Regions from separate parts of the Pseudogracilibacillus sp. SO10305 genome, predicted to be linked through region 1. Evidence: riboswitches for the same ligand, from Rfam matches in the RefSeq annotation. Region 1 holds a riboswitch; each other region holds the start of a gene.
What was found. A riboswitch is a leader RNA that binds a small molecule or an ion and turns the genes downstream of it on or off. The one in region 1 is predicted to bind thiamine pyrophosphate.

Region 1 (7,550 bases):
AATGACTGGATTTGGATCATTTATCGCTGCTATGAGTAGTCCTTTCGCATCGTATGGGGTAGAAGGTTGGACTACTTTTAAACCTGGAACATGGGCGAGCCAAGCTTCCAAACTCTGAGAATGTTGGGCAGCTGCACCTGTTCCAGAGCCAGATGGGGTACGAATAACGAGTGGCACCGTCGCCTTTCCACCGTACATATAACGGATTTTCGCAGCTTGATTTACGACTTGGTCTAAGGCTAATGTTAAGAAATCAGAAAATTGGATATCGACGACAGGTCGCATGCCAGTTAATGCAGCCCCGACTGCAACACCTGTCATTCCGAGTTCACTGATCGGTGTATCGCGCACGCGAGCTGATCCAAACTCCTCCAGCAATGTCGCCGTCACCCCAAAAGCACCACCATACACACCGATATCTTCTCCGAGTAAAAGGACCTTCTCGTCCTCCCGCAGTTTAACTCGTAACGCATCACGAATCGCCTCCAAATATGTCGTCGTTTGCGCGTTCATAGTTCCACCTCCCGAATCGCATACACATCCTTATATAGTTCATCTATCCCAGGCTCGTCACTGACTGTTGCAAATTCCGTTGCCACGTCAACTTCTCTTTGTACAGTATGGTGTATCGCTTTTATTCGATCTGTTGCGTCTATTGCAACATTAAGTAATTTTTGCTCCAATTGAATAAGGGGGTCCCGTTTTTTATATGCTTCGACTTCTTCCTCCATCCTATACAATTGCTTATCACTTTTCGAATGGCCTTTGAACCGATATGTTTTCGCTTCTATGAAGGTCGGTCCTGCTCCATTTCTCGCGCGTTCGACAGCTCTTTCCATCGTTTCTTTTACAACTAAAACATCATTTCCATCAATGGTCACACCAGGAATTCCGTACGCCAAAGCCCGTTCTGACAACTGATCAATATTTGTCATATCACCAATTGCGCTCGACATCCCATACATATTGTTTTCACAAATGAAAATGACAGGCACTTGCCAAATGGATGCCATATTTAACGCCTCATGAAAACTTCCTTCATTGATTGCACCATCCCCGAAAAAACATGCGACGACATTGTTCTTTTGCTGCATTTGCATACTTAATCCCGCCCCAACAGCGATTGGAATTCCACCTCCAACGACGCCGTTTGAGCCAAGATTCCCTTCCTCGATGTCTGCTATATGCATCGAACCACCTTTTCCCTTACTATAGCCCGTTATTTTGCCGAACATTTCCGCCATCATTTTATGTATGTCAGCCCCCATTGCAATCGCATGCCCGTGGCCACGATGTGTACTTGATATGTAGTCCCCGTTTTGCAACGCAGAACAAACACCGACAGCAACCGCCTCTTGTCCATTATATAAATGAGTCGTTCCATGCAAATGTCCATGCTGAACATTTTTTTCTACCTCATTTTCAAACTGTCGAATGCGCACCATTTTTTCATATAATGTGAACCATTCATCTATGTTTTTCCGCTCATATGGCACTCTGTTCATCCCTTTCTATGTCAAAAATAATTCCTATCGTCGTGCATGCTTTACCCCTTAACACAAAACATCTTTTCCAAGCAAAAATTGCCTCCTTTGTTGAACAACGTTCTATGCAAAAAGTGACGCGACTTTACTCCCTACTGTTTCAATAAACTACCTCATGATAGCGAATTTCTTCCTTAACTAAAATATCGATGGTACAAAGATTTGGCATAATCTTGATTATTCGTCCCGTGGATGAATGCACGGCCATCTTTAAATAACACCATCCGTCTTTCTTCAAAAGTAAATGATAATAAAAATGCATTAAGTTCGACTTTCCCACCAGTTTGTTTTAAGCTCTCGGCAACTTGCGCCAAGTTACGCTGTTGCATCTCAGGTGGCCGAATTTGCACGGATGATCGACCACATAACACGGCAACTTTCGTCTGTTCTTCATAACTCAAATAAGGATATGTCGGGGACTCGCCACATGTTGGACAATCAGCTTTCTTATACGATTGAATATCCATTTGCATGATTTCATTTTTCCATAAATCAAAAGCTAGTAATTTCCTTTGTAATACGTCGTTATCCCCGAGAAGTAATTTCAAAGTTTCTGTCGTTTGATGGATCACGACTTGTGCTGCTGCCGGTTGGATAATCCCGGCTGTATCACAAGTTTGGCTTCCGATCGGAATTGTCCCAAGCAAACATTGTAAGCAAGGTGTTTTTCCTGGTAAAATCGTGTAACTAACACCATAACTACCAACACATGAACCATATACCCATGGGATGCCTTTTTTATGGGAAATATCATTTATCATCATCCGAATATCAAAATTATCTGTCGCATCTAAAATGACATCCACTCCATCAGCAAGATATGTAAGTTCATTCGGTGTCACATCCATCACATGTGCATGGATGTTTACTTCACTATTTATTTCACTTAAAATTCGCTTCGCCGCAACAGCTTTCGGCATTCGATTTTCTGCATCTGCTTCTGTAAATAAATATTGCCGTTGTAAATTACTCCATTCAATATAATCACGGTCAACAATCGTTAATGTACCAATTCCAGCACGTGTAAGCATTTCCGCGCTTTGCGTACCTAATGCTCCAACACCAATGATGAGCACATGTTTATTTCGCAATATTTCCTGCCCATCGTTTCCAATGGGCGGAAATAATATTTGCCTAGAATATCGATCTTGTCTCATAGCCCGAGCCCTTCTTGCGGGCTACTTGCAACTGCATGGGTCTTTTTCGGAATTCTCCCTGCTTCAAATCCTAACTGTCCAGCTTGAACCGCAAGTTTCATTGCCACTGCCATTTTAACGGGGTCTGTTGCTCCTGAAACAGCTGTATTTAATAACACACCATCCGCCCCTAACTCCATGGCATATGCTACATCTGTCGGGGACCCGATTCCCGCATCAACAATGACAGGTACCTCTGACTGTTCGATAATGAATTGTAAATTTAACGGGTTCACAATTCCTTGACCCGAACCGATTGGCGATGCTCCCGGCATAATCGCATGTGCACCAAGATTTTCCAAACGTTTTGCTAAAACGACGTCATCTGATGTATAAGGTAAAACGATAAACCCTTCTTCCAGTAACATTTCCGTTGCCCTTAATGTTTCCACTGGATCTGGCAATAATGTTTTATCGCAACCGATAATTTCAACTTTCACCATATGGCATATCCCTGATGCTTGTGCTAATTTTGCAATTCGAACCGCCTCTTCGGCCGTTTTCGCACCGGCAGTATTCGGTAAAAATTTGAACTTTTGTAAATCAATTTTTTCTAAAAAATTCGGCTGATTTGGCTCATAAATATTCATTCGTTGTACAGCAAATGTTAAAACTTCTGTTTCTGATGCGTCAACTGCTTCTTTTTGAATATCAAAATTCGAAAACTTTCCCGTCCCTAAAAATATTTTAGATTGAAAATGATATGGTCCAATTTGTAACATATGTATGCTCCTTTTTGTTTTTATTTGAGAGGTGACCGTTTTCTAACCTCCACCGACGAATTGAATCAATTCAATGTTGTCATTCGGTGCTACTTGTGCTGTAGCATGGTCTTCTTTTTGCAAAATTTGTGCATTATGTTCCACGATAATAACCGGATTCGAAATGTTCAGATGTGCAATCAACTTAGAAATCGTATTCACATCTTGTGGGATATTCATTTTATTCCCATTAATACGTACATCCATTTCATTCACTCCCTTTTTCTAAAATTTTATCCTTGTAAGCTTGTGCGCTTTTACGAACATTCTCTACAGAAAAAATATTCGACATGACTGCAGCTCCTGCTGCCCCTGTATCCATCACAGCACTAATATTGTCCGGTGTAATCCCTCCGACTGCTATGACAGGAATCGTAACGGCATGTACGAGCTCGCTTAGTTTGCGGAGACCACGAGGTTCCAAGTCCTTTTTACAAGTCGTGTGAAAAATATGACCATACATGACATATTTCGCTTGTTCCCGTGCTCGACTTTGTGCAAAACAAATTTGATGAACGGCACAACCATATTCCAAATGAGGAAAATGAGCACGGATTTGCGCTGGTTCATAACTATGTTCTGGTAAATGAACGCGTTGAACACCATACATACTCGCCATATCTGCACGATCATTTATAATGATTTTTTGTAAAGTCGGATCATATGCTTTTACAAGTCGAATCGCAGTTTCATAGTCTTTCACCGTCCAAGTTCGTTCACGAATATGTATATAATCAACGGTGTCATATATGTCGCGTGCTTTTTCCGCAAAACTAGTGGCCGTTTCATTGCCTGAAGATATAGCATGTAGCTGGAACAAGGTACTTCACCTCTTTTCATAATTAATATGGAGTGAGAAAATTCGGATTCTTCTGAATGTAAGAAAGATATTTTAGGAGAATGAAAAAGCCACTCTCCAATGAAAAGGAAAGTGGCCTAGTATGTATATGGTCCATGCAAAAATTTCGAGTTCCCCCGAAAATATATACTAAACATCACTTCCCTTCGCTAGTCTTAACTAGATCAGGTTGTAAGAATCCCGAAGTTATACTCCGATCTCAGCTTGTAACACAAGCACCCCTAGTGTTCATATGTAATTTTGTTTGTTCGTCCTTATCTTATCACGGAATGAAAAAATGTCAAATAAGGAAAATCCCATCCTAGTCTATTAAACTTGTAACACTAAAAAATTATGATGGCAGCAAGTAAAAAAGCTCCACTGCCGCTCCCAACCTATTAAAATCAAAACCACTAGTGCGAAGATTGTGCTTTTCCACTGCTCAATTGATTCAGCGTTAGCGCAGCCACATTCTTGCAACTTCCACCCAGATTCTTGCAACTTCCACCCAGATTCTTGCAACTTCAGACCATATTCTTGCAACTTCACGCCGTATTCTTGCAACTTCACGCCATATTCTTGCAACTCCGACCGATATTCTTGCAACTTCACGCCATATTCTTGCAACTTCACGCCATATTCTTGCAACTCCGACCGATATTCTTGCAACTTTGCGTCGTATTCTTGCAACTTCACGCCGCATTCTTGCAACTTTATCACGATAGGAGACATTTTTAATATCACGCTAAAAGCTATCTGGCCCCACGGCAGAGACAGGGGGTTCAAATGCATAAGAAAAACGGTGTTCACCATTTTCTATGAACACCGTAAGAAAGCATATTTTATACGATATATTTTTCTGCTTCAATGATTTCTGCTGCGATTTCACGTTTTTTCGCAATGACGTTGATTGGATCATGACGCGTTAGTTTTCTTAAAGAAGATAACATCATACGTAATGTATCCCCTTCTTCTACTGCAATTAAGATTTCTTTTGCATCTGCTTCGATACGGTTGAATGCTTCTTGTGCATATACTTGTGTATATAATAACTTCAAGTTCGCTTTATCCGCACCATCGCGTCCGATTGCTTTTTCCGTACGTAAAATTGCCGCTTCCATATTGTACACTTCTGCCGCCATATCTGCTAAGTTTGCTAAGATTTCTTGTTCGCCATCTAGCTTTTGCATATATTTTTGAGCAGCTAATCCAGCACCTAGTAATACGATTTTCTTCGCATTTTTCAATAAATATTTTTCTTGCTCTAAAGGCTCTGTGCCAACTTCTTCTGGCATCATCATTAACAACTCTTCCTGTAACCCTTGAGCTGCTTGTAATAATGGTAATTCACCTTTCATAGCTTTTTTCAATAATGTACCAGGAACAATTAAACGGTTAATTTCGTTCGTTCCTTCAAAAATACGGTTAATACGTGAGTCACGGTACATACGCTCGACTTCATACTCTGCCATGAAACCATATCCACCATGCATTTGAACCGCTTCATCTGCAACATAGTCTAATAGTTCTGTTGCTGTATATTTGTTCATGGAACATTCGATTTGATATTCAGCAATCGCATTTGCAATTTCACGACCGTCTTTTAACTCTTCATCTGACAGTGATCCCATACGTTGTTCAAATAACCCTACTGTACGATATACAGCACTTTCATTTGCGTATGTTTCTGCTGCCATTGTTCCTAATTTTTCCTGTGTTAAAGTAAAGCTCGAGATCGGTGTACCAAACTGTTTACGCTCATTAACATATTTCGTCGCTAATTCTAAACCACGCTTCGCACCACCAACACCACCGATTGCTAACTTATAACGACCAACGTTTAAAATGTTAAACGCAATAATATGTCCGCGGCCTTTTTCTCCTAATAAGTTTTCTACCGGTACTTCCGCATCTTCTAATACTAATGTACGTGTCGATGAACTCTTAATTCCCATTTTCTTCTCTTCCGGTCCGACAGAAACTCCTGGGAATTCACGCTCTACAATAAATGCAGAAAAATGTTCGCCATCAATTTTAGCATATACAACGAACACATCAGCGAAATCAGAGTTTGTGATCCACTGTTTTTCCCCGTTTAAAATAAAATGAGTTCCAGCATCATTTAACTTTGCTGTCGTTTTTGCCCCTAATGCGTCTGAACCCGAACCAGGCTCTGTTAATGCATACGCAGCGATAAGCTCCCCTGTCGCTAATTTCGGTAAATATTTTTCCTTTTGTTCATGGTTTCCGAAAAATACAATCGGTAAGGACCCAATTCCGACGTGTGCACCATGTGTAATTGAAAATCCACCAGCAGGAGCAAATTTTTCCGTAATTAAAGATGAACTAATTTTATCTAATGCAAGCCCACCATATTCTTCTGGAATATCAGCACTTAAAAGTCCTAAATCCCCAGCTTTTTTCAATAATTTTACCGAATGTTCGAATTCATGATTTTCTAAGTTATCGATTAAAGGAACAACTTCTCCTTGTACGAAATCTTCTGTCGTTTTAGCAATCATTTTATGTTCTTCTGTGAAATCTTCTGGTGTGATGACATCCTCACCAGTTAAGTCTTCAATTAAAAATGCTCCACCTTTAATTAATTTCTCTGTCATCGTTAACATCCTTTCTGTTTTCATGATTCATGTATACAATAAAATTTAGTTTCCTCTCATTTCATCCATTTTTATAAAAAAGGGTGTGGGAGATGTGTGCAAGGCACAACAATCCCCACGAATAATATGAAAATATTTAAGAGGTTTTTCATATATGAAAACTTCCGCAAAAATTACGGTCTATCGATAATGGGAGTTATAAGACGCAACAGCGGTTTTTGCGGAAAGTTTTACACAAAATTAAAGTAATTCAAATACTCCAGCAGCACCCATTCCGCCACCGATACACATTGTGACAACTCCGAATTGTTCGTTACGACGGATCATTTCATGCATGATCGATAACGTCAATTTCGTTCCTGTCATTCCTAGTGGGTGACCAAGTGCAATTGCTCCACCATTTACGTTAACTTTTTCTGGATCTAAGTCTAACGTACGCATTACTTGAATCGATTGAGATGCAAACGCCTCGTTTAATTCAAATAAGCCTATATCTGATAGTTCTAAACCAGCTAATTTTAACGCTTTCGGCACAGCTGCAACAGGACCAATTCCCATCACTTCAGGTGCTACACCGGCAACTGCAAATGAGC
Region 2 (7,550 bases), on a different contig from region 1:
AGCAGATTTACAATGTGATTATTTAAAACAAGTATTTTTTGGAGAAACTATTCAATTATACGTGAAAGCGAATCGAATTGGGAGTAGTTCATTAGATATTCACTATATGGGTGTGCAAGAAAATGGAGATGTTTGTTTAACAGGTCGTGGTTCCATCGTAAATATTAATAAGCATACTGGAAAACCAGTCGCAATTAGTGACGAAAATAGAGATAAAATTTTAACGCTACAAAACTGACGATATATGTCAGTTTTTTTGTTATATGGTATGATATTTATTGAGGTGTATACAGTGAAAGAGGAAGAATTAACCCAATTTGCTACCCAATTTTTACGTACCAATTTTCATATCGACTTAACCATTCCAATCGTTCGGAATAATCGTCTTCGTTCTTCATATGGTAGATATGTCATGACGAATAAACAACATCCAGTTCGTATCGAAGTTGCAGGGAAAACATTAGATTACGGTACGGAAGAGGCAATAAAAGGCATTATCAAACATGAATGCATTCATTATGCATTACATATGCAAGGTCAATCGATGCGTGATGGCCATCCTGTATTTGAAAAAACATTACGAAAACATAATGCTCCTAGTACAAATACGATGAAAATTGGTTTATTTTATCTTTTTCGTTGTGAAACATGTGCACGTACTTATGAAACAAATCGTAAACAAATAAGTAAAACGCCAAAAAAGTATCGTACAAAATGTTGTAATGGAAAAATTACCATCATGGAAACTAGGAAATATGATGGAAAACATTTTTCAAAAGTATCACATTCATTTACTTGTTGAAACGTTAGAAATGTATTAGCATGGATATGGGAGTATTTTGAAAATTTCAACATTAATGGAGGCATATACATGGCAAGCGAACGTTATGAAAAAGGAATGGACGTATTAAAGGATTTTAATTTAGTAGATCAGCATCATCCGGAAGGACATATGGATATTGGAGCAGGTTTTAAAGATTTGGCACCAGATTTAGAAGATTTTGTAGTGGAGTTTGCCTTTGGAGATATTTATGGTAGAGAAGGCATTGACCCAAAACAAAAAGTATTAGTAACAATGGCATCATTGGTTGCCCAAGGTATCCCACAAATTGAAATGCATGTAAAAACAGGAATTAAAGTTGGATTAACTCCAGAAGAAATTGTTGGTGCAATTATTCATATATTACCATATGCTGGATTTCCAAAAGTTTTAAATGGATTAAAAGCAGTACAAAAAGTCTTCAATGAACAAGGAATTACTGTAAAAACGAAATGAAGCATTAATTAATTGAATAGAATCACTAGGGGTGTTTTTAAAAACTGAGATGAGGTTATCCTCAAACCCTTTGAACCTGAACTAGTTCATACTAGCGTAGGAAAGTGTATGATTGTATGTATTTGGAACGAATTCTGTTTTTTTTACATACTATTTTGCTATAAATACGCAATTTTCCTATGAATATTAGGGGAATTGCGTTTTTTAATGTTTAAAAAGGAGAGGGAAAAATGAAGAATCATAAACAGATGCATATTGGAGTATTAGTGATAGGTTGTGGCCACCATCAGGCTGCATGGTTAAGTTCGGATTCAAGTGTTGAACGTGTTGGAGATATTGCATATTATCAAGAATTAGCTCAAATTGCAGAAAAGGGATTGTTTGATGCTGTGTTTTTCGCAGATAATCAATCGTTTCAAGGTATTAGTGCGAATGTTATGCCGGCTTTTTGGTTTGACCCCATTGTGAATTTAACTGCTATATCGCAAGTAACGAACTATGTTGGTTTAGTATCTACTATTTCGAGTACATTTTCCAATCCATTTACAGCTGCGAGGCAAATTTTAAGTTTGGATCATGTGTCTGGCGGGCGTGTTGGTTGGAACCTCGTTACATCGATGACAGATTTAGAGGCACAAAATCATAGTATGGAAAAACTGCCAATTCATGCGAAACGTTATGAAAAAGCGGCAGAATTTGCAGATGTTGTTACAAAATTGTTCGATTCATGGGAAGAAGCAGATTTTATTCATGATAGAAAAACGAAACAATTAATGCGTCCAAATAAAATAAACCCAATAAAGCATATTGGAAAATACTTTCAAGTGCGTGGGCCGCTAACGACTCCAAAAAGTCCACAAGGTCGTCCGGTACTGATGCAAGCAGGTGCATCGAATCCGGGAATTACATTAGCAGCCGAATATGCTGATGCGGTTTATTCTGTTTCATGGAACCGGAGACAAGCAAGGGAGTTTAGAGAAAAGATGGATCAAGCTGTTTTGGAACGTGGCGTGAGAAATAGACATATTAAAATTTTTCCGGGGTTAGTAACGTATGTTGGCAAAACTCGAGAAGAAGCATTTGAGAAAAAAGCGAAATTAGACAAGCTGTTGGATACAGACACTATTTTAAATCAATTAAGCATTTTCGTCGGACAGGATTGTTCTAAGTGGGATTTAGATAAAAAGGTGCCAGTCCTTCCACCTGTTGAGGAATTTTCTGGACCGGTAGGACGTTATAAAACTATATTAGAAATTATTCGTGATAAAGATCCGACCGTAAGAGAATTATTAAGTTATTTAAATGCTGGTGGGGGCCATTTTACTTTAATTGGAACGCCCGAGGAAATTGTCGATGAAATGGAATTATGGTTCAAGGAAGGGATTGCAGATGGCTTTAATTTAATGCCACCTTCCTTTCCACATAGTTTAGAAGATTTTGTAGAATTGATCATTCCTGAACTACAGAAACGTGGATTATTTAGAACCTCCTATGAAGGCTCAACTTTACGTGAACATTTTCAACTGGAAGAATAATAGAAAAACCGACTTTCGATAGTGAAAGTCGGTTTTCGTTATAATGATAATTCCCCCATTCTAACAAGCTCTATCACTGCCTGTGCACGACCTTTTACACCCAACTTTTGGATAACGTTTGAAATGTGGTTTCGGACAGTTTTTTCAGATATGAATAGTTCTTCTGCGATTTCCTTTGTTGTTTTGTCTTGTAAAAGTATCGTAAATACTTCTCTTTCACGTTTTGTTAGTACGCTTTGTTGGTGAAAGTTTTTCGAGTCGTTCAAATGGTCCCCCTCCTTGCTGTCGGTGAGATGCATTTAGAAGGGAATTATTTAGTCAGTTTATTTTATGAATAAATGTACGAAAAGTGCGTAAAATGAATGATTTATACGTTTATCCTTTGTTTGATATGACATTTGTCACATAGAAATGATGACATTTACGTCTAATAAAAAGATTTTCACTCTCTTATACTAAAATAGGACGCCTATGAGGGGGAGAAAAATGTCAAAAGAGAAAACGAGAAAATTACATCAACAAGTAAAGCCGTATACATTTGCGGATCATAAAAAAAGTACGATACAAATTTTTAATACGATTGTGCCGTTAATTGCTACTTGGATTATCGCATATATAATGGTACCAATTAATATGTATGTAGCGATTGGCTTATCGGTGATAGCAGCAGGACTGATTGTTCGTACATTCATTATTTTTCACGATTGTACACATGGTTCTTTTTACCATGACAAACGAAAAAATAATATGTTAGGAACGATTACAGGAGTGTTAACGAGTTTTCCATATGAAAAATGGAAACGAGAACATGCGATTCACCATGCTTCTAGTTCTAATTTAGATGAACGTGGCATTGGAGATATTTGGGTAATGACAATAGAGGAATATGAGGAAGCAACAAAATGGGAAAGATTGAAATATCGTCTATACCGTAATCCGATTATTATGTTTGGGTTTGGTCCGCTATATTTAGTGCTTGTGTCAAACCGACGTAATAGAGCGGATGCGAAGCAAAAAGAGAAAAATAATACGTATTTAATTAATGCTATATTACTTATAGGAACGGTTTTAGTTATCGTTTTTGTTGGTTTCGTACCATTCTTAATCGTGCACGGAATATCGATTTATATTGCAGCCGCATTAGGTATCTGGTTATTTTATATTCAACATACGTTTGAAGATTCGTATTTTGAAGAAGAATCTGAGTGGAATTATGTGAAGGCAGCAGTAGAAGGAAGTTCATATTATGAGTTACCAAAATTTTTACAATGGTTAACAGGAAATATCGGCTTCCACCATGTCCATCATTTAGCACCACGTATACCGAACTATTATTTAGAAGAGGCACATGAGACGACTCCAGATTTACAATACGCAACAACGATTACACTTAAAACGAGTCTAGATTCCTTGCGTTATAAATTATATGATGCAGAAGCACAAAATTTTATTACCTTTAAAACGTGGAAGCAGCGTCAGCGTGAAAAGTTAAACGAAACAAAGCAAAATCGTGTGGTAAAACATTCGAACAAAACGAGAATCAATTAATAGACATACAAGTATGAAGTTATGCTAGCGAGTAGTTGATTGCTAGCATATCTTTTTGTTTTAAAGGGACTTCCAATATATAGATACCATTTTGGGTTTATTCAAATAGTCTCAAAAAGTATTTTTATAGATTTAAATGAACAGATGTTGTAATGCAATATTTATTGCTATAATAGAGGCAATAGGAAGAGGGTGTTATTTTTGCGTAAATGGTATAGTATTTTTCCGAAGAAACCATGGATTAGTATTTACACATGGATTATTTTATGTTTTTTACCATTTTTCTTTATTTTTAAATCATCTTCTTTTGTAGAAATTGGCATCGGCATTACATTATTAATAATGTTTTTCATTTCCTATATATTTTCTTTCAAGTCTAAAAGTGGACTTGTATATATGTGGCTTAGTTTTGAAATGATTGTAAACATTGCAATGATTTATTTGTTTGGCTTTGTTTATTTTGCTATTTTTACAGCCATCTTTATTGGAAATATTCGACATTATGCAGGTTTTTTTATTATGTATGGGCTTCATATTGCAACGACAGTTGGGGCAGTTATATTTGGTTATTTTTTTCGATTAGACTTACTACTGCCGCAAACACCGTATATCGTTATTAGTGTCATTGGGACAGTGCTGTTACCGTTTCATTTATATAATCGAACGAAACGTGAAAATTTAGAAGGCGAGTTAGAAGTCGCACGGGAAAAAATATCAGAACTAATTATTTTTGAAGAAAGACAACGTATCGCAAGAGATTTGCATGATATTTTAGGACAAAAATTATCTTTAATTGGACTAAAATCAGATCTTGCTGGCAAATTATTAGAAAAAGATCCGGAACTTGCTACAAATGAATTAAAAGATATTAGAATGACTGCAAGCACCGCATTAAAAGAAGTACGTGAATTAGTGACACATATGCGTTATCGAAAGTTGACGGATGAATTAGAACGAACGAAGCAAGTATTAGAGGCTGCAGAGATCGATGTTGCAATCAAAAATGAATTAAAGAATGAATCGGTTCCACCTGTTATTGAAAATATTTTAAGTCTTTGTCTAAAAGAGGCTGTAACAAATATCGTTAAACATAGTGGAGCGACGAAAAGTGATATTTATATAACACAAAATGAGGAAGCATATATATTAAAAATTAAAGATGATGGAAGAGGATTTCCGAAAGATAAAAAGCAATCATTTGGAAGTGGAATTGCTGGGATGAGAGAAAGACTGGAGTTTGTAAATGGTACGTTATACATAGGGTCCCATAATGGAACAGATTTGTCAGTTGAAGTACCAGTCATTATAAAAAACATTGCCAAAGGGGGTGTCATGTAATGATTAAAATTATATTAGCAGAGGATCAAGGAATGTTACTTGGTGCATTAGGTTCGTTGTTAAATATGGAAGATGATTTTGAAGTTGTCGGAACAGCAACAAATGGAGAAGAAGCAGTAGCATTAGTTCAATCATTACAACCCGATGTTTGTGTGATGGATATTGAAATGCCAGTAATGAATGGCCTGGAAGCAGCTGAATTATTAAAGGAAGATCCGTGCAAAAAAATTATTTTAACGACATTTGCTCGTACAGGATATTTTGATCGGGCTAGAAGAGCTGGGGTACAAGCATACTTATTAAAAGATAGCCCAATTGAACAATTAGCTGAAGCAATTCGTTTAGTGATGGCAGGAAGAAAAATGTATGCACCAGAATTAATGGATATGATGTATGAGAGTGATTTTATTGAAAACCCATTAACAGAGCGAGAATCTGAAGTATTAAGTCTTGTTGCAAAAGGAAAATCAACGAAGGAAATTGCTGCTACATTATTTTTATCTCCTGGAACGGTCAGAAATTATATGTCGACAATTTTAGAAAAGTTACAAGTTGGTAATAGGATAGAAGCAATTTCTCTCGTAAAGGAAAAAGGATGGTTGAAGTAAGTCGAAGTTACTTCAACTTTTTTCGTCTTTTCTTTTTTCCTTTCACATGTACGTATGATAAAATATATATCGTTACAATAATAAATGAGGTGGAATTTTGAATAGAGCAATAGGTGTCATTGATTCAGGTGTTGGTGGATTAACTGTTGCATATGAATTGATGAGACAATTACCGAACGAAAAATTAATTTATGTTGGTGACACAATGCGATGCCCATATGGACCGAGACCAGAACATGAAGTAAAACAGTTCACAATGGAAATGGTTCATTTTTTATTGGAAAAAGATGTGAAGATGATTGTTATTGCATGTAACACAGCGACAGCATTTACGATTAAACAATTAAAGGAAGAACTATCGATTCCAGTCATTGGTGTCATTAAACCTGGTGCTCGTGCCGCCATTAATGCAACGAATAATAAGCAAATAGGTGTGATTGGAACAGAGGGAACGATACGAAGTGAATCATATGTCCGTGCATTACATAAAATAAATCATACGTTAGGAGTAACTACCCTTGCTTGTCCGACATTCGTACCGATGGTGGAAAAAGGTATAACAGATGGGGAAGAAGCGTTTCAAGTTGTAGCGGAAGCATTAGAACCATTACGTACAGTGAATATTGATACATTGGTGCTCGGCTGTACTCATTATCCAATTTTGCAAAAAACGATTCAACAAGTAGTTGGACATGATGTTCAATTAATATCTTCAAGTGAAGAAACTGCTAGAGAAACGAGTGCGATTTTAGAAGTGCATCATTTACTACAAAAAAATGTTCGTACGGCGAAACATCAATTTTACATGACTGGTAATTTAGAAACATTTACTAAATTATCAAATATCATTTTTGAAAACTGTATTGAATGCCTACAAGATGTGATGATGGATAAAATTAATCTTCCGATACAGGTATAAATGGACACACCATGTCGTATATTGTACTAGTATATGACAGGAGGGGATTTTGTGCGCACGAAAAAAATCCGTGTAGCGATAACTGCGGGTGTAGGTATGTTTTTATTATCTGGTTGTTTTCAAGGAGCTGAAACGATAGAAGAAATTGATATGCCAGAGGATATTCCAATCATTGACGAGACAGAAGAAAATATGAATGAATCTGAAGAAACTAATTCTGAGGAAAACGATGTAGAAGAAACAGCTGAAACTACAGAACGGACACTTTATGTATTCGATAAAGATGGAGTTGTTGCCCCGATTCAAATAGAAATACCTAAAATCGA
Region 3 (7,550 bases), on a different contig from region 1:
TAAAAATAATGGTAAAGAACAATTCGTTTTCTTATTCTTTACCATTATGCTACTTCTTATAATAGTACTTCTTTTAATGCTCGTTTCACAAACACTTTCGTTAAATGTTCACGATACTCCTCTGATGCAAATAAGTCTTCACCCATATCTCCATCTTCAGCAGCTAATTGTGCAGCTTCATCGATTAATTCGGCTGATGGAGTCTGTCCTTCTAGCGCATCTTCTACTTCTTCAGCACGATATGCTACATCTCCAACTCCTGTAATACCGACTCTTATAAAATCGATTTCATTGTTCTCATCGACCCCTGCAATAACCGCCACTCCAACTACAGGATATGCTGTAGCAGGGTGGAAAAATTTAACATAAGTTTGTTTTGCATGAGCTGGTGGTAATTCAAAACTAACTTCCGTTACCATCCCCGTCTCTGGAATCGATGTAATTAATGGTCCTAATACAAAACCTTCGAGCGGTATATCTTCTTCACCATCTTCACTAACAACTTTTAAAGATGCATCTAATGCAATCGCTACCGCTGGATAGTCTGCAACAGGATCCCCGTGAGCAAGATTACCACCAATCGTACCTCGATTACGAATTTGCAAATCTCCAATGACACTTGCTGCCTTTGCAAGCGCTGGGATTTTGTCTAAAATAAGTTCATCTTTTGATACATCATAATGTGTCGTTAATGCACCAACGACTAAACGATCCTCTTCGATACGTGCACCTTTTAGTCCCTCTATTTTACTAATATCAACTAATAATCCAGGCTCTGTAATTCGAAATTTTAATAAAGGAAGTAAACTATGTCCACCTGCAAGAATTGTTCCTTCTCCATCACTATCCTTTAACAATTGAACAGCTTCCTCTACTGTTTTCGCTCTTTTATAATCGAACTTTGCAGGAATCATTGTTTACCCTCCCCTTTCTGTATCGCTCTCCAAACTTTCTCAGGTGTTAATGGAATACTAATATTTTCCACATTAAATGGTGCAAGTGCATCCATCACTGCATTCGCTGTAGCTGCAATAGAACCAGTTACACCAGATTCCGCAACCCCTTTAGATCCTAGTTGGTTTACAGGTGATAATGTTTCTGTAAAATCCATTTCAATTTTCGGGAAAAATCTCGCTTTTGGCATTGTATAGTCCATAAATGAACCTGTTTGTAATTGACCTTTTTCATCATATTTAATTTCTTCCCACAATGCTTGTCCTACACCTTGAGCAACCGCTCCTAAAATTTGCCCTTCTGCAACGAGTGGATTGACAATTTTACCAGAGTCATCGACAGAAATATAACGTAAAATCTCTACATGTCCTGTTTCTGGATCAACTTCTACAACGACAATATGTGTACCGAATGGATACGTGAAGTTCGAAGGATCAAAAAATGTTTTTTCTTCTAATCCCGGCTCAATTCCTTTTGGCATATCCCAAGCAAAGTTTGCTGCTTTCGCAATTTCTTGGAATGTTTTTCGCATAGTCGGGTCAGATTTGACAAAATAGACACCTTTTTCGAATGCAACATTTTCTACTTCTGATTGTAATAGGTGAGCTGCGACGATACGTCCTTTTTCTATCACTTTGTCAGTCGACAGGGCAACTGCATTTCCTCCAACTGCTAAAGACCTTGATCCATATGTTCCCCAACCCATCGAAACCGCTTTCGTATCATTAAAAACAAAATTAATATCTTCATATGGGATACCGAGCTTATCTGCAACAATTTGCGTAAACGTCGTATCATGACCTTGTCCATGTGGGGAAGTACCAGTAAATACCGTTACTTTTCCTGTCGGGTGTACGCGAACCGTCGAATTCTCCCAAATCCCACCTTGGAACCCGATGCCACCTGCTACTGCTGAAGGTCCAAAACCGGACAATTCAACATATGAAGAAATTCCGATACCGATATAACGCCCTTCTCCTAAGGCCATTTTTTGCTCTTGGCGTAACTTCTCATAATCAGCAATTTCGACTGCTCTATCTAGTGCTTTATCATAATCACCACTGTCATATACTAACCCCTGTGCATTTGTAAAAGGAAACTCTTCTTTTTGAGCAAAGTTCAATTTACGCACTTCTACAGGGTCCATGCCGATCTCTTTAGCAAAATCACTTACAGCACGTTCTAGCATAAATGTTACTTCAGGCTTTCCAGCGCCACGATAAGAATCTACAGACATAGTGTTTGTATACATTCCATATGTTGTAACTTGTGCTTTCGGTATTTTGTATGGACCAGACACCATTAACCCAAAATCAATTGTCGGGTTACCAGGTCCGAATGTTGCTAAATACGCACCGATATTAGCATGATTTACTACTCTTATTGCTGTAATTTTCCCATCTTTCGTTCCAGCAAGTTCTACATCTACCATCATATCTCGTCCAGCATTCGCAGATTGGAAATGCTCATTTCGTGTCTCTACCCATTTCACCGGACGCTTTAGATCGATGGCCGCATACGATACAAGTGCTTCGTCAGGATATACACCAATTTTCCCACCAAAGCCTCCACCCATATCAGCTACTTTTACTTGTAATCGATGTTCTGGAAAATCTAACACTTCTGAAAGGACCATACGATGAATATGTGGGTTTTGTGAACCGACATATAACTTCAACTCACCATTACCCGGATTATATTGTGCTAAAGAATTACGTGTTTCCATCGGGCTTGGCGCAACTCTCTGTGTACTATAGTTTCCACGAATAACTACTTCCGCCCCATCGATATCGGCGTCCGTTACTTCACCTGCAATATACGTAAAAGCCGTATTATTTGGTACTTCATCATAAATTTGTGGAGCCCCTTCTTTGCGCGCTTCTTTTTGGTTGGAAATAGATGGCAATACTTCATATTCTACTTCCACTAATTCTGCAGCATCTTCTGCCGCATAACGGTCACTTGCGATAACCATTGCAACACCATCTCCGACATATCTTGCAGTATCAATTGCTAAAGGATATTGTGCCGTTTCAATTAAGTTCATTCCAGGAACTTTCCACGAAGTTGGTACGGGATTGATTTTCCCTTCTAAATCTTTTCCTGTATATACCGCCACTACTCCTGGATGTGCAAGCGCCTTATCTTTATGAATGCTTTTAATATTAGCATGTGGATGTGGACTTCTTAAGATATATGCATGTAATAAATTAGGAATTTTCAAATCATCTAAGTATGTGGCGTTCCCTGTAATAAGTTTTGGATCCTCTTTACGTTTCATTCGTTGTCCAACTAGTTTACTCATCGATTATTTCACTCCTTTCACTGCATTTTCTTCTCTCATAATTTCCGATGCCCTTCTAACCGCATTTACGATAAATTCATATCCCGTACAACGGCAAATTACCCCTTCTAATCCTTCTCTAATTTCCTCATCTGTCGGTGTTGGATTTTGTGCTAATAATTCAATACTTGCAATCATTGCCCCCGGTGTACAATATCCACATTGCAATCCATGTTCTTCCCAGAACCCTCGTTGCACAGGGTGTAAGTTTTCAACTGTACCTAAACCTTCTACCGTAATAAGTTCAGATCCATCCACATGGACTGCTAATAAAGTACAAGACTTTGCTGCTCGTCCATCTACTAAAATCGTACAATTCCCACACTGGCTCGTATCACAACCGATATGTGAACCTGTAATCCCTAATACATCACGAATAAAATGAACTAATAACATACGTGGTTCCACTTCTGCTGAACGTTCTTCTCCATTAATCGTCACAGTAACATTCACAAGATTTGACATACATGCACCTCCACATAAATTTTATTGTTTTGCTTTTTTCTCTATATCTTTAAAAAATTGCTTTAAAACTACTTTTGCTACGCCACCAATCATTCTTTGACCAATCGTCGCCATTAATCCTGTTGCCGCAACATCTGCTGTACATGTTAACTCCGTATTTCCATCTACCTCCTCCAGTTCCATTAACGCATTTGCATCAATTTCACCTGGTTTTCCACTCGCCTTTACAAGGAGACGATAAGATGTTGGTTCATTTTTATCGACTTGTTCCACATCTGCCGTAAATTCTCCCTTAATTGGCCCCATATTAATTCCGAGTACCGCTTTATATTGCTCATCGCCTACTTCATCAAATGTTTTACAACCTGGCAATACTGCTTTTAATACTTCCGGGTTTTGGATTGTGTCCCACACCTGTTGTGCACTTAATGCTTTAAATTTGTGTGTATGTTTAATATCCATTTATGATCGCTCCCTTTCTTTGTAAAGCGCTTACATTTATTTAGTAATAAGTAAAATGTAGCATTTTATTCTATGTGCCGTAAAGTACCAGATTTTTCAAACGGAAGGAATCAAAATATGAGAAGCAGATAAACAGATGAAAAAAAACGTTGCATTAAGTATAACAGTAAACATGTAAATTGAATATATTATTTTACATTTTTTACATAAAATTACATCAGTAATAAAATGGACAAAAATGTATACAACATATAAAAAAGCTACCGTCCATAAAATATAGACGATAGCTCCACTATTTAACTTTAATGAATGAAATGCTTTTTACCGAGGTCTTTTTCGTTAAAACATTTACGAAACTTTTCTATTTGCTTCCAATGGTTTGTTCATCGTTAAAAATGTTGGACGAACCATTAAAATTAAAATAATTACAATCGAACAACCAATAAAGTTTGATATCATCGTAATGCTATTCGTAACAAATGAGAAATAAATCGGTGTTTGACCCGCTTCTTCTGCATAGTTTGCAAAGAAAACAACGCCGGCAATAAAATGCCAGAAGTAACGGCCAATACTTCCAATAAGCACTCCAACTGAAACAGATGTAATTAACTTGGGACGGTTTTGTAAACGAACTGCATTTTGCACGACGCCCATCATTAATCCTGCAAAACCGATAAAACTAAAGGCAACAAAATACTCGATAAACGCTTGTAATGGCGTTAAAATCCATGCATCCCCAGTAACGATTTGCAAAATCCCCCAAATAAATCCGGAAATAAAACTCGCTTTCACACCCCAACGAAATGCTACAATAAAAATTGGCACCATCGCTAATGAAATAGAAATGGATGGAATCGGCTTAATTCCTGGTAATAAATCGATTAACATGGCTAATGCGGCAAAAATTGCTACTTCGAGCATCGCCTGTAATGGTAAAAATTTCTTCACATAAAAAACCCCCTATGATATTGTTCAACGCGTATCCATAGAGGTATATAAGAATGGGTAGCCCATCCTCGTGTCACCACATCCCTACGTTAGTATTAACTAAACAGGTTCGAAGGGTCTGGACATTGTCCACTCTCAGCAAAAATTGCTCCCCCTGTGATACGTATATTGAGTTACTTCCATATTATCAAAAATAGTGTAAAATACAAGACCTTTACTTTTAACTTTCATACAAAACTAAGAATGTTTACTACTCTCTAATAATTTCCTGCACTTTCTCTAACAATACCGGCCAAGATTTTGTATCCGGCTGAATGATAGCATAGTGTTCTAAGTCTCTAAAAGGTATAAGCTCCACCTTTGTCCCCGATGCACGTGCTCGTTCATCAAACATTTTACTCATCGCAAATGGAACTGCAATATCTAATTCACCGTGGATAAGCACGATATTAGACGAAATCGGTAATAATGTACTCGGTGATCCGTGCTCATATCTTTCTTTATATTGTGCTGGTGTTCCACCAAGTAGATCACGTGTCGGGTTCACATCTGAATCAAACAACTTTTCTTCCCAATGATGGATTTGATACATCGTTTCCAAATGACCAATCCCAGCTAGACTAAGCACTCCTTTTACTGGCAGTGGATTTTTTTCAAAACGGATTGGGCTATTTTCATGTAAGTTTTCTTGAGCTGCCACCCATAAGGCCAAATGTCCTCCAGCAGAATGACCTAATGTAACGACTCTTTCCAAATCAATCGGATATAGGTTTGCTAGCTTTTCGACGTATTGTAATGCTGCACTCACATCTGCAAACGTTCCCGGCCAACCACCTCCTACATGGCCGACACGACGATATTCAATATTCCATGTCACAAAACCATGCGATGTAAATGCATTTGCTAATGGACGGATATGTTTTAAATCATATGCCTTTTTCCAAAACCCCCCATGAATGATAACTATAATTGGAAAAGGACCATCCCCCTTTTCAGGCAACCGTAGTTCCCCGAATTGTTCTTCACCATTTCCATAAAAAATTTTTTTGAAATTGTCCTTCATCGAAACACTTCCTTATGCAACGACATCACGTTTGTTTTCATATTTCTTATAAGCCTCTTCTTCCATAATCGTTTTTAAAATTTGCACGACCATCCATACGTCATGATAAGACGTGTACAATGCAATTGGTGATAAACGAATTACATTCGGTGCTCTAAAATCTGGAATAACTCCAGCATCTTTTAACGCTTTACAAATTCTTGCAGCTTCTTTATGTGCTAAGCTAATATGTCCACCGCGTCTATCTGCTTCCCGTGGATTTGTAATTTCAAATTCAAATCCAGCCAATTCATGATCGATTAAATACATCATATACGCTGTTAGACGAAGTGATTTTGCACGTACATTTTCAATTCCTATTTCATTAAAAATCTCCAACGAACCTTTTAATGGTGCCAGAGATAAAACATGAGGAGTCCCTAATTGGAATGCACTTGCTGTTTGTGCGGGAACAAAATCATGATCTAAATCAAATTGTTTCTCCTTATCTGAACTGAACCAACCACGTAATCCAGGTGTCGTCCCTAAATGTTTCTCATGAACGAATAAGCCACCGACACCTCCAGGCCCACTATTTAAATATTTATAGTTACACCACATCGCAAAATCGACTCCCCAATCATGTAATTGATGTGGGAGTGCACCAATGGAATGTGCTAAATCAAAACCGATCATAATATTACGACGCTTCGCTTCAAATGCTAATTTTTCCATGTTTAAAATTTGTCCGCTTCGGTAAAGTACAGAAGGCAATAAGATAAGTGCGACATCATCTGTCATCATCTCGATAATTTTTTCTTCTGACAATGTCGATCCATCTTCACTCGATACGCGAATTAAATGTGTTTCCGGCTGTAAACCTCGTAAAAGTAACTGGCTTTGTAATGCATAAATATCTGAAGAAAACGTTAATTCATCTGCTAAAATTTTATTTTTCGTCTCTGTCGGCTGAAAAAACGTCGCCACTAATTGATGAATATTCGTCGTAATCGAACCTGTCACAATCGTCTCCCCTTTTTTTGCACCAATAAGTGACCCTGTCATTTTCCCTAGCTGTTCTGACATATAAAACCATGCTGGTTCAGCTTGCAACCAACCATCAATCGCAAATTCTTTCCAATCTTCTAATGCATCTAATAATGCTGTTTCACTTCGCTTTGATAACAAACCTAAAGAGTTTCCATTCATATAATATTCTTTTTCTTTCACATAAAACTCCTCTTTGTAAGCTGCTAGGGAATCTTTTTCATCCAATTGTTTTGCAAATGATTCTGTTACTTCAAATGAATTCGCTTCCATTTATATCTACCCCTT
Region 4 (7,550 bases), on a different contig from region 1:
TTATTGAAGCGGAATTAACTTCACTACATGAATTGGATTATGTTGGAGATATTAGACAGCTCGGATTCATGGTCGGTATTGAGTTAGTACAAGAAAAAGAAACAAAAAAACCTTTCCCATGGGAAGAACGTGTAGGATATGCGGTGTCATTGGAAATGCGTCGTCTTGGGATGTTAACTAGACCTTTAGGAGATAATATTGTATTTATGCCGCCCCTTTCTAGTTCAGAGGAAGAAATTCGGGAAATGATTCGCATTATAAAAGAAGCGATTCAAAATGTAACAACGAAACGAGAAACTACAGTCGGTTCGACGAAATAAGAAGAACGAGGAGCGGTTGGATGGAACAGAATGGGTTATTTATTACAGGAACAGATACAGATGTCGGAAAGACTTTTGTCGGTGGCGGTATGGCAGCTCTATTGAAAAAGTATGGAAAAGATGTTGGCGTATTTAAACCAATGTTGAGTGGGGAAAGTCGAGAAAATCCTACAAGTGATACGTCTATCTTGAAAACGATGTCTGGAGATCGTAATACGTTTGAACAAATTACTCCTTTTCAATTTGCAGAGCCGTTAGCACCATATGTTGCAGCGAAAAGGGCAGGACAACATATATCTTTGACTCAGATTATGCAAGCATGGAAAAACATAAAAGAAACGCATGAGTATTTTATTGTAGAGGGTGCAGGGGGACTTGGGGTTCCTTTGGGGAAGGACTATGTAGTTGCAGATGTTGCGAAAGAGATAGGTTTTCCAATATTAATTGTTGCAAGAACGGGACTTGGTACAGTAAATCATATTTGGTTAACGGTAAAAGTGGCCCAAAGTATGGGATTGGATATTGCAGGCATTATCTTGAACGGGGCGGAAGAAGAACAGGGGATAGCAGAACAAACGAATCCTGCATTAATTGAAGAGATGACAAATATTCCTGTGTTAGCTGTATTACCGAAATTTACAACATCTAATCCTACTTATATTGTAGAAAAGATGGATGAACTAATCCCTTTTAATCTTTTCGCAAAATAATAGTGAAACCAAGTTGAACTTTTATAGTAAAAGGAGGATATCATTGAAAAATAACAAACAAATTCGTGTCATTGATATTACTTTAATCGGAATGTTTGTCGCTTTAATGAGTATCGGGGCAAATATTACTGCTTGGGCACCGTTTTTACAAATAGGTGGTGTTCCTATTACATTACAAACATTTTTTTGTTTTTTGGCAGGTGCATTACTTGGTAGTCGCCGTGGAGCGCTTGCAATGGTTGTATACCTTTTCGTTGGATTAATTGGCGTTCCTGTTTTTGCTGGATTTAAAGGAGGATTAGGTGCTGTATTAAGTCCGACATTTGGGTTTATTATTTCTTTTATTTTCACCGCTTATGTTACTGGGAAAGTGATCGAATCTAAAAAACACCCTACTTTAATTACGTTCATATTGGCCTCTATTATCGGGCTTTTCTTTAATTATATGATCGGAACAAATTATATGTATCTCGCTTTATCATTTTTTATGGATACACAAGAAAGTGTCACTTATATTGGAACGTGGCTTGTAATGCTCGTATATTTGCCTGTTGATTTATTAACGATTGTCGCAGCAGCTTTATTTGCACCTAGAGTGTATAAAATTTTACATAAGTCGACTATGATTACACCTTCTAGTAATGTGCAAGAAGACCGTTTAGGAAGTTAAGGAAATTTTATTTTAACGTTCCTATATCTCGCGAATAGAGTGATGTCCGTATGCGAACACTTTTATTTAATCTTACAATATTGTAAGCCTACAACGCTTATTCGTAAGGGAAATCGATGTTACAGCACGGAATTTCATCCTATACTATGTATAGAATGAAACGGAACGAAAAGGATGAGAAAAATGAAACGTTTATTAACGATAAGTATGATGATATTGGTCGTAGGCTTGTTATCGGCTTGTACATCATCTATTCAAACTATTGGTGCAGATACGTATTATGTACTAATTCAAGATGAAGGCGATAGTTATGAAGAACAGGGGAATGTACGTTATGAATATAAATTAGAAGGCTACGATGAAAACGGAGATAGTTTATTATTATCTTTTACAGCGAATCACTCATTAAAAAAGAATGCTTATTTAAAAATTTTCTATAAAAAAGATGAAGTAGTCACATATGAAGAAGTAGAAAAAACAGACATTCCAGAAAAAGCATTGGAACAATTAGAAGTAGGTGAAGAATAAGAAGACCTTTACAATATTAAATAGTATGATAGTATAAAATTGAAAAGTCCATATTTCACTAGGGGAGCTATCGGATGGCTGAGAGGAGCGTTATTGTTCTGACCCTTTGAACCCGATCTAGGTAATACTAGCGTGGGGAAGTGTTGGCCATCAAGATATTTATACTAAAAACAATCGAGGGCTACATTCCGACGTCGGGGTGTGGTCTTTTTTATCGTTATTTTATCGTACAAGGAGGTGTAATAGAAGATGAATCGTACACGACTTATGACGACTATGGCTGTTTTTGTTGCAATAGGTATTATCGGTTCACAATTTTTATGGTTTCCAGCAGGTTTTGCTAAGGCGTATCCTGTCCAACATGCTGTTAACGTTGTTGCGGGGATTTTACTCGGTCCTGGACCAGCTGTAATCATCGCGTTCATCATTGGCTTAATTCGAAATATGCTAGGATTAGGGTCGATTTTAGCTTTTCCTGGCGGGATGATTGGTGCGTTTTTGGCAGGTTATTTATATAAAAAATGGAACCAACATAGTGCGGCAGTTATTGGTGAAATCATCGGGACAGGTATTTTAGGATCATTTGCATCGATTCCTTTAGCAACATTATTTATGGGGACATCGTTTGGAATATTTTTCTTCTTACCGTCATTTTTAGTGAGTAGTGTGTCAGGTGCTTTGATCGGTTGGTTTATCGTCGTTCGTTTAAAACAAAGTGGCCAAGCAAAAGCAATTATCGAAAATAAATAACTTTAAAGATATATTCACTATAAGGATGGAATTTTTAAAATAAAACCTTTCTTCTAATACTAATTAGTATTCATCTTAGGAAAAATACTTATATAATTATAGTATAGATAGCAAAATGAGTATACCGATGACAAACATATCAAGGGTGTGTATGAAAATGATGGTTCATGAAGTAATGCAAATCATTAAAAAGTTTGAAGCAGAGGCAAGGTACGGGAAGAAAGGTTTAAATAAAAAGGTAAAATATATTGAAGTGATGGAGATTCCTCATGTTGATAAATGGAATGTAAAAGAGACGCTTATTTTAACAAGCTTTTACGCGATTAAAGATGATGAACAAGCTCAAATAAACATAGTAAAATCTTTCATCGAATTAAAGGCAAGTGGACTCATCATAAAGCTAGGTAGATTTATTGATGAAATCCCTCCATCCATTGTTCAATTGGCGGAGGAACATCATTTTCCTATTATTACATTACCAAAAGATGTCCCTTATATTGACATTTTAACGCCGTTATATGCAAAATTACAACAATCAACAGATGATCGATTGATCGAAGAAATTGAAGGAAAGTCTTATGAAAATGTCACGACGATTTTGCAAGATATTTATAAATCGTTCGGGTTAGTTATGTATATAGAAAACATGAACGGCGAGTTGTTATATTGTGCACATAAATTAAAAAGCGATAAATGGAGAAATGATTTCACACTATTTTCCCTCCCAACATATGAACAGACAGAGATGTACGTACAAAAATTTAATACCGAATTTGAAACGTATGAAAAACATGCTTGTATATATTCAGAGGCATTAAAAAGAATGGTTGTCACTCTTTTTGCGAAAGGGAAGAAATATGGACTTCTCCATATTGTATATGAAAGGAACAAACAAAAAGAATTGTTAATGGACACCGAGATATTTCGGTTAGTAGATAAAATTCACATTACTATGATGGCTGAAATTGTTAGTCTACAAATGCAAAAAGGGGAATTTATAGAAAGATGGAACTATCTAGAGGACGAAAAGGATCTAAAAATGGTCATTCATTTAGACCAATTAAATATAACAGAAGCCATCGGATATCATACCTTTTTGCGAAAATCGTTAATTTTACTTTCCCATATTGAAAATATGATGAAACATTTAACCGAAGTGAAAGATTATATTGTGATGGAAAGAAATGAAAATGTGTTTGTGCTCGTTTGGATAAATCATCGTGAGGCGACATCCATCGAATTGAAACACCAATGGAAAAAGCAGCAACCTCGAACATTATTAGAGAATGTAAAGATAGGGATAAGTTATCCTTTTATAGATACAACGTCCATTATAGAAAAAGTTGATAATACAGCAAAAGTTATTGAAATCGGGAAAGACTTAGGGTTAAATTCAACTGTATATGACCAAAGTGAATTAGGTATTTCCTCTATCTTATTAAATTTGCAAAAGGATCCACATGTAAATGATTTTGTTCATTACATGATGCTTCCACTTCAACAAATGGAAGCGGATTTGATTGAAACATTAAAAGTTTATTTAGCCGAAAATTGCAATGCTTCAAGAACAGCGAAAGTAATGTATTTAAATAGAAGAACGATCACATATCGTTTAAAACGAATACGAGAAATAATGAATATAGATTTAAATGATGCAAAAACAATCTTTTCCCTTCAGTTTTGTTTTTATATGATGAATGATTGATATTGCTCACAGTGAGAAAAAGGAGGGCTTTGCCTTCCTTTTTTTACGCTCATTTTGCGTATATACATAATAATCTGAATATATTATATTTAGAGAAAGATTCGAAAAGTCGCATTGGATACGAGAGGAAAGGAGTGATATATATGTTAGGAATCATCCGTGTATTAACAAGTGAAGGAAAAGTTTTGTCAGAACATGGAGAATTAATGCGTGATTTTTTATCGATAGATAGTGAAACGAAATGTATCATGGATCAACCGAAAGGAATTTATAATGCTCAGACAGAGCAGGAAGCTATTCCAAAAATTGTTGAGCTGGCGAGAGGAATGGAAAAAAGCGGGAAATATAAAGCATTAACAATTAGTTGTGCGGCAGACCCGGCTTTGCAGGAGGTAAAACAAGCTGTATCAATTCCAGTATATGGTGCGGGAGCAGTAGGAGCGAATATATCGAAGACATTAGGAGATAATGTAGGAGTCATCGGAATTACAGAGGAAGCTCCGCCAAACATCTTAAAAGTATTAGGGAATCATTTTTATTCATATCATTATGAACCAACATTACGAAATACAGTTTCATTATTTTCAGATGATGCAAAAAATAAGTTAGTTATGTTGATGAATCGTATGAAGGAAGAAGGGGCAGATGTTATTTTATTTGCTTGTACAGGCTTTTCTACCATTCATTTAAAACAATTTGCAAAAGATCGAGTCACAATACCGATGGTGGATTTAGTCGAAGCTCAGGCAGTTGCCTATAAGCTTCAATAATAGGAGGAATTACAGTGAAAAATAAGAGAACTTTTGATCTATCATTTATTTTATTCTCGGCTATCGTAGCCATACTTGGTGCGATTATTGGAATGCAGTTAATAACAACATTAGGAATCACACCAAATACATCCATTATTGGTGCATTAATTGCGATGTTAGTAGCTAGAATTCCTTTGCAAATGTTTTATAAATATAAAACATTAGAAAATCAAAACTTAATACAAACGACTATTTCGGCGGCCACATTTGGTGCGGCAAATAGTTTATTAATCCCAATAGGATTACCGTTTGTATTAGGAATGCCAGATTTAATTATACCGATGTTAATTGGTGCGGGGATTGCGTTATGTGTCGATGTATTTATTTTATATCGTGTATTTGACTCAAAATTATTTAGTGCCAATGAAATTTGGGCACCGGGTGTAGCAACGGCTGAGGCATTAAAAGCAGGAGACGAAGGTGGACAAAAAGCGAAGTTTTTAGGATTAGGTATTTTTGGTGGGCTTCTTGGGTCACATTTCGGTATTTCCATGTCAGCTTTCGGGGTTGCTTTTATTGGAAATATCGTTGCATTAACGATGTTTGGTATAGGTTTATTATTACGTGCATATTCTGTTCCATTATTCAATGTAGATTTAGATGCATTATACGTTCCACATGGAATGATGATTGGTGCAGGGATGATTGCTTTAATTCAGTTTATCGTTATTTTACGTAAACCAAAAAATAAGGATGATCAAAGTACGAATTCGAGAACAGATAAAGACGTTAAAAATGGTTTTGCGTTAGGATATTTATTTTATGTTTTAGGTGCCATAGTTGTTGCAGTACTTGCTGGTTTATATGCAGAGATGCCAGTATACCAGTTAATTTTATTCGTATTGTTTGCAGCAGCGGCAGCATTAGTAAGTGAAATTATCGTTGGGATTGCTGCGATGCACTCTGGATGGTTCCCAGCATTTGCGGTTACATTAATATCGTTATTAGTCGGGATGCTACTAGGTTTTCCACCAATTGCTTTAGCGATGTTAACTGGTTACACAGCTGCAACTGGTCCAGCATTTGCGGATCTCGGATATGACTTTAAAACAGGTGCAATTTTACGTTCAGGAAAATCTGTTGAAGAGGAATTATTCGGAAGAAGACTACAATTAAAAAGTGCTGCAATCGGATTCGGGGTTGCGATTGCAATGGTTACATTATTCCATGATAGTTTTTTCCAACAAGATTTAGTACCTCCAGTGAACCATGTATATGCGGCAACGATTGAATCAGGTTTATCAGGAAATGTTGGGTTAATGTTGTTGTTATGGGCGATTCCTGGTGCGCTTATTCAATTAATTGGTGGTTCTAAACGACAAATGGGAATTATGCTGGCGACAGGTTTATTAATTGTCAATCCATTAGCTGGTTGGGCGGTAATCGCTGGTATTATTATTCGTTTAATTATTTTACGAGTTGGTGGCGAATCTGCTGAAAGTGCAATGTTCACTACTGCAGCTGGTTTTATTGCAGGAGACGCATTGTATAGCTTCTTTACATCATTATGGAAAGCAAGATAGAAAGAGGGAATATATATGGCTAGAAAATTAACGAAAGAAGATGGCATTCATGCTATTTATGGTGGTTGTATTTTAGGTGGTGGAGGTGGTGGCATCATCAAGGAGGGTTTAAATAAACTTGATGAGGCATTCAAACGAGGTGCCCCAGTCCTAAAAACGGTAGATGAATTTGCGGATGAGGATGTAGTTGTTTGTGTTTCGTTAGTTGGAGCACCATCTGCCAAAGATATGTTTTTAAGTGATGAGCAAACAATTGATGCAGTAAAAAGAATGCAGGCAGAATTAGATGCTCCTGTTGCGGCAATTATGACGAATGAAAATGGTGCAGCAACGACGACAAATGGTTGGTTACAAGCAGCTGCATTAGGATTACCTATTTTGGATGCACCATCGAATGGACGAGCCCATCCAACAGGATCAATGGGGTCAATGAATTTATCTGAAGACAAAAGTTACCGGTCGATACAAGCATTTGCAGGTGGTAAAAACGAACGTGCTATAGAAGGAATTGTAGCTGGATCTTTAGGGAATG

Region 2: it holds a riboswitch for thiamine pyrophosphate, as region 1 does, so the genes downstream of both, SPD45_RS13625 (LLM class flavin-dependent oxidoreductase) here and SPD45_RS03160 (thiamine phosphate synthase) in region 1, are expected to answer to the same signal.
Region 3: it holds a riboswitch for thiamine pyrophosphate, as region 1 does, so the genes downstream of both, thiT (energy-coupled thiamine transporter ThiT) here and SPD45_RS03160 (thiamine phosphate synthase) in region 1, are expected to answer to the same signal.
Region 4: it holds a riboswitch for thiamine pyrophosphate, as region 1 does, so the genes downstream of both, thiW (energy coupling factor transporter S component ThiW) here and SPD45_RS03160 (thiamine phosphate synthase) in region 1, are expected to answer to the same signal.

What each region holds. Positions count from the first base shown of each region.
Region 1 is NZ_JAXHDE010000002.1:105,078-112,627, forward strand. It holds gene SPD45_RS03135 (alpha-ketoacid dehydrogenase subunit beta) at 1-513, opposite strand, end outside; gene SPD45_RS03140 (thiamine pyrophosphate-dependent dehydrogenase E1 component subunit alpha) at 510-1,505, opposite strand; gene SPD45_RS03145 (ThiF family adenylyltransferase) at 1,679-2,701, opposite strand; gene SPD45_RS03150 (thiazole synthase) at 2,698-3,462, opposite strand; gene thiS (sulfur carrier protein ThiS) at 3,505-3,708, opposite strand; gene SPD45_RS03160 (thiamine phosphate synthase) at 3,710-4,321, opposite strand; TPP riboswitch at 4,485-4,593, opposite strand; gene SPD45_RS03165 (hypothetical protein) at 4,670-5,071, opposite strand; gene SPD45_RS03170 (acyl-CoA dehydrogenase family protein) at 5,182-6,966, opposite strand; gene SPD45_RS03175 (acetyl-CoA C-acetyltransferase) at 7,198-7,550, opposite strand, start outside.
Region 2 is NZ_JAXHDE010000022.1:21,315-28,864, reverse strand. It holds gene SPD45_RS13640 (acyl-CoA thioesterase) at 1-238, shown strand, start outside; gene SPD45_RS13635 (SprT-like domain-containing protein) at 293-802, shown strand; gene SPD45_RS13630 (carboxymuconolactone decarboxylase family protein) at 872-1,276, shown strand; TPP riboswitch at 1,294-1,396, shown strand; gene SPD45_RS13625 (LLM class flavin-dependent oxidoreductase) at 1,507-2,811, shown strand; gene SPD45_RS13620 (helix-turn-helix domain-containing protein) at 2,850-3,077, opposite strand; gene SPD45_RS13615 (fatty acid desaturase) at 3,298-4,359, shown strand; gene SPD45_RS13610 (sensor histidine kinase) at 4,561-5,697, shown strand; gene SPD45_RS13605 (response regulator transcription factor) at 5,697-6,305, shown strand; gene racE (glutamate racemase) at 6,403-7,224, shown strand; gene SPD45_RS13595 (GerMN domain-containing protein) at 7,276-7,550, shown strand, end outside.
Region 3 is NZ_JAXHDE010000010.1:21,786-29,335, forward strand. It holds gene SPD45_RS09080 (FAD binding domain-containing protein) at 57-914, opposite strand; gene SPD45_RS09085 (xanthine dehydrogenase family protein molybdopterin-binding subunit) at 911-3,259, opposite strand; gene SPD45_RS09090 ((2Fe-2S)-binding protein) at 3,263-3,763, opposite strand; gene SPD45_RS09095 (CoxG family protein) at 3,785-4,225, opposite strand; gene thiT (energy-coupled thiamine transporter ThiT) at 4,574-5,173, opposite strand; TPP riboswitch at 5,238-5,338, opposite strand; gene SPD45_RS09105 (alpha/beta hydrolase family protein) at 5,424-6,236, opposite strand; gene kynU (kynureninase) at 6,249-7,535, opposite strand.
Region 4 is NZ_JAXHDE010000010.1:47,994-55,543, reverse strand. It holds gene bioA (adenosylmethionine--8-amino-7-oxononanoate transaminase) at 1-320, shown strand, start outside; gene bioD (dethiobiotin synthase) at 341-1,030, shown strand; gene SPD45_RS09235 (biotin transporter BioY) at 1,074-1,700, shown strand; gene SPD45_RS09230 (YxeA family protein) at 1,884-2,228, shown strand; TPP riboswitch at 2,279-2,384, shown strand; gene thiW (energy coupling factor transporter S component ThiW) at 2,478-2,978, shown strand; gene SPD45_RS09220 (PucR family transcriptional regulator) at 3,136-4,683, shown strand; gene SPD45_RS09215 (aspartate/glutamate racemase family protein) at 4,827-5,453, shown strand; gene SPD45_RS09210 (OPT/YSL family transporter) at 5,468-7,018, shown strand; gene SPD45_RS09205 (DUF917 domain-containing protein) at 7,034-7,550, shown strand, end outside.